One region of the Blastococcus deserti genome, then DNA from elsewhere that is predicted to be linked to it. Evidence: riboswitches for the same ligand, from Rfam matches in the RefSeq annotation. Region 1 holds a riboswitch; the other holds the start of a gene.

Region 1 (2,195 bases):
GCCACGTGGCTGTGCAGCTCCAGGGCCTCGACGAACCTCTGCCCGGCCTCCCGACCGCCGTGCAACTCGAAGGTCAGCACCGCGCCCGCACCCTTGGGGGCGTACTTCTGCTGCGCCGCGTGCCAGGGCGAGGACTCCAGGACGGGGTAGTTGACCCGGTCCACCTCGTCGTGCGCCTCGAGGAACTCGGCCACCCGGAGGGCGTTGGCCACGTGACGCTCCATGCGCAGCGACAGGGTCTCGATGCCCTGGACGACGAGGAACGCGTTGAACGGCGAGATCGCCGGGCCCAGGTCGCGCAGCAGCTGGACGCGGGCCTTCAGCGCGTAGGCCGGTGCGCCGAGGTCGGCGTAGACGACGCCGTGGTAGGTCGGGTCGGGGGTGGTGAAGCCGGGGAACTTCCCGCCGGTCCAGTCGAACCGGCCGCCGTCGACGATGATCCCGGCGATCGCCGTGCCGTGCCCGCCCAGGTACTTGGTGGCGGAGTGGACGACGACGTCGGCGCCGAACTCGAACGGCCGGATGAGGAACGGCGTGGCGATCGTGTTGTCGACGATCAGCGGGACGCCGTTGCGGTGGGCGACCGCGGCAACGGCCTCGATGTCGAGGATGTCGCCCTTGGGGTTGCCGATGGTCTCCCCGAAGAAGGCCTTGGTGTTGTCCTGCACCAGCGCCTGCCACGCCTCCGGGTCGTCCGGGTCCTCGACGAAGGAGACGCTCACCCCCAGCTTGGGCAGCGAGTGGTGCAGCAGGTTGTAGGTGCCGCCGTAGAGCGAGGCGGAGGCGACCACGTGGTCACCCGTCTCGGCGACGTTCAGGATCGCCAGCGTCGTCGCCGACTGCCCGCTCGCGACGGCGAGCGCGGCGACCCCGCCCTCCAGCGAGGCCACGCGCTGCTCCAGCGCGTCCTGCGTCGGGTTCATGATCCGCGTGTAGATGTTGCCCATCTCGGCCAGCGCGAACAGGTCGGCGGCGTGCTGGCTGTCGCGGAACTGGTACGCGGTGGTGGCGTAGATGGGCAGGGCCCGGGCGCCGGTGGTCGGGTCGGGGCTGGTGCCGGCGTGGATCTGCCGGGTCTCGAAGCTCCAGCTCTGGGGGTCGCTCATGCGCCGTCTCCTCTCGCTCGCGGAGAGCCCGCGGCGCACGGGAGCTCCGTCCTTGCCCTCGCGGCGGATGCCACGAGAACCGGCTCTTCCCCTGGAGCACCTCAGACGGAGAAGAGGTTGCCGGGCAGCCAGCCAGGTGCTTGTCGCTGCCTCTCGTGAGCCAGGGCCGATCTTAGGCAGACCCGTCGTCCCACGTGGAACACGGGCCCCCGGGGGCCGTCGCCGAGTCGATCATCGTCACCGTGCACGCGACGCAGCCGGACACGCCGGAGCGGCGGTCGCGCGGGCGATGATCAACGCAGCGGAGGTGTGGGTCCACAGGGGCGGGGGTCCTCCACAGATGTTCGTTCGCCACGGGTGCCGGTCGTCGGAGCGCCCAGCCTGCCCGCGTGGACGGCATACCTCTCGGCGATTCGTACACCTGGACGGCGGCACGCGCGCTCGGCGTCACGCGCGGTCAGATCCGTGCGGACGGTGTCCCGGTGGCCCGCGGGTTGTACGTGTCCCGATCCCGGGACCTGGACCTGCGGATGCGTTGTCGGGCGTGGGCGGGAGTCCTGCCCGACGACGCCGCCTTCGGCCTGCACACGGCGACCGCCCTGCTCGGGGCCGGTCCGGCGTCGCAGGACGTGCACGTGGTCCTCACGCCCCGGCAGGTCCTGCCGCAGCGGGGCGGGATCCGGGTCCATGCCCGCGCACTGGCCGAGGACGACGTGATCGACGTGGACGGGCTGCGCGTCACATCCGGAGCGCAGACCTACCTCGACATGGCGCAGCACGTGCCTCCGGCCGACCTCCTGGCGCTCGGGGACGCCCTCGTGCGGTCCGGCCACCTGGACGCCGCACGCCTGCAGCGCCGACTGTCGCGTGCGCAGCGGGTGCGTGGCGTGGTGCCGGCCCGCCGGTGGGCGACCCACCTCACGGGCAGCGCCGGCTCGCCGCCCGAGAGCAGGCTCAGGTACTGGCTCCTCACCAGTGACCTCCCCGATCCCGAGGTGCAGGTGCCGATCCCCGATGGCTGGGGGCAGGTGGTGGCGCACGCCGATCTCGGCTACTCGCGGTGGAAGATCGCCCTGGAGTACGAAGGGC
Region 2 (2,195 bases), on a different contig from region 1:
GAGCCCAGCCTGGCCTCAGCCGATGAGGCCGGCCGCCCGGACGGACCTCAGGGACGGCTCCACCCGGTGGGTGGGGCCGACCACCGGCTCCAGCGGGTCCAGCGTCTTGAGGCCCTCGCCGGTGTTGAGGACGACGGTTTCCTTGGCCGGGTCCAGGCGGCCGTCGGCGACCAGCTGGCGCAGCACCGCGACCGTCACGCCGCCCGCGGTCTCGGCGAAGACGCCGGTGGTGCGGGCGAGGTCGCGGATGCCCTGCACGATCTCGTCGTCGCCCACCCGGCCGACCGAGCCGCCGGTGCGGCGGATGGCGTCCAGGGCGTACGGGCCGTCGGCGGGGTTGCCGATGTTGAGCGACTTGGCGATCCCGGAGGGCTTGACCGGCCTGACGACGTCCCAGCCCTGCTCGAACGCCGTCGCGATCGGGTCGCACCCGGCCGACTGCGCGCCGAAGATGGTCCACTCGGTGGCCTCGACGATCCCCGCCGCGGTGAGCTCACGGAACGCCTTGTCCACCTTGGTGAGCAGCGAGCCGGACGCCATGGGGATGACCACCTGGGCCGGGATGCGCCAGCCGAGCTGCTCGGCGATCTCGTACCCCATCGTCTTCGAGCCCTCGGCGTAGTAGGGCCGCACGTTCTGGTTGACGAAGGCGGTGTCCTCGAACTCGTCGGTCTCGGCCAGCTCGCTGGTCAGCCGGTTGACGTCGTCGTAGGAGCCGTCGACGGCGACGAGCGTCTGGCCGTAGACCGCCGACTGCACGACCTTGCCCGGCTCGAGGTCGCTGGGGATGAACACGAACGACGGGATGCCCACGCGGGCGGCGTGCGCAGCCACCGAGTTGGCGAGGTTGCCGGTCGAGGCGGCCGCGATCTTGCGGTACCCCAGTCGCTTGGCCGCGGTGGCGGCCAGGCTGACCACGCGGTCCTTGAAGGAGTGCGTCGGGTTGGCCGAGTCGTCCTTCACCCACAGCCCGCCGGTGATGCCCAGCTCCTCGGCCAGCCGGTCGGCGCGCACCAGCGGCGTCAGACCCGGGTCGAGGGACACCCGGTCGGCCGGGTCCTGGCCGACGGGCAGCAGTGCCACGTAGCGCCAGATGTTCTGCGGACCGGCCTCGATCTGCTCGCGGGTGACCGCCTTCAGCAGGTCGTAGTCGTAGTCGACCTCCAGCGGGCCGAAGCACTCGGCGCAGGCGTGCTCGGCGATGAGGCCGAAGGTGGCTCCGCAGTTGCGGCACACCAGGCCGCGGGCGGGACAGGGGGGAACGGGGCCCGGGTGGGTGGGGAGACCACCGGACGAGTCCGCCTGGATCGAACCGGGAGCGGTCATGGTCATGCGACGACTACCTCCTCATCTTCCCCGCACCGGGCCGTCGAGCCGTGCGGGACGGAATTGGCACCTTCCGCTGTGCGGCGGTTGCCGGGGCTTCATCGGGCCGTGTCCCTCTGCCCCTCTGGATGAGTGGAACGCCTCGCACTGTACCCAGTCCCTGCCGCCCTTCCGCGGACGGTCAGGATGTGAGGTGTGACCGCCCGCATCGTCTACACCGACCTGGACGGCACGATGGTGGGCCCGCGCGGCTCGTTCTGGCACACCGCCGGCCGTGAGCTCACGGCGGACCCGGCCGCCGCCCTGCTGGCCCTGCACCGCGCGGGCATCCCGTTGGTGCTGGTCAGCGGACGGACGTTCGAGCAGGTCGTCGAGGCGGCGAGGATCTTCGCCGCGGACGGCGCCATCGCCGAACTGGGCGCCACGATCGCCTGGGACGGCGGTCGCAGCACCCACCGGCTCACCGGTGACCTCCCCGCCGAGTACGGCGACCGACCGCCCATGGACGTCATGGCGGAGCTCGGCGTGGTCGAGCGGCTGATCGCCGAGCACCCGGGCCGGCTGGAGTGGCACGCGCCCTGGCACGCCACGCACACCACCGACGCGCTGCTCCGGGGCCGGGTGGACCCGCTCGCCGTCGACGCCTGGCTGGCCGAGCGGGGCGCGGGCTGGCTGACGCTCAAGGACAACGGCGCCTTCCCCGCTCCGCTGCGCGCGTCGACCGGCACGACCCTCGACCCGGCCGACGGCCCCCCGCGGATCTACCACCTGATGCCACGGGGCATCTCCAAGGGCCTGTCGATCGCCTGGGACCTCCGGCGCCGGGGCATCGACCCGGGCGACGCCGTCGCCATCGGCGACAGCGTCAG

The links. Region 1 has a riboswitch for S-adenosylmethionine ahead of ACFSHS_RS14815 (bifunctional o-acetylhomoserine/o-acetylserine sulfhydrylase). Riboswitches for the same ligand answer to the same signal wherever they lie in the genome.
Region 2: linked by a shared signal. The riboswitch ahead of thrC (threonine synthase) and the one ahead of ACFSHS_RS14815 (bifunctional o-acetylhomoserine/o-acetylserine sulfhydrylase) in region 1 are both predicted to bind S-adenosylmethionine.

Annotation. Positions count from the first base shown of each region.
Region 1 is NZ_JBHUHP010000015.1:21,023-23,217, forward strand. Features, by position in the region: gene ACFSHS_RS14815 (bifunctional o-acetylhomoserine/o-acetylserine sulfhydrylase) at 1-1,106, opposite strand, end outside; SAM riboswitch class IV at 1,150-1,267, opposite strand; gene ACFSHS_RS14820 (hypothetical protein) at 1,496-2,195, shown strand, end outside.
Region 2 is NZ_JBHUHP010000009.1:230,817-233,011, reverse strand. Features, by position in the region: gene thrC (threonine synthase) at 16-1,332, opposite strand; SAM riboswitch class I at 1,345-1,461, opposite strand; gene ACFSHS_RS09115 (HAD family phosphatase) at 1,522-2,195, shown strand, end outside.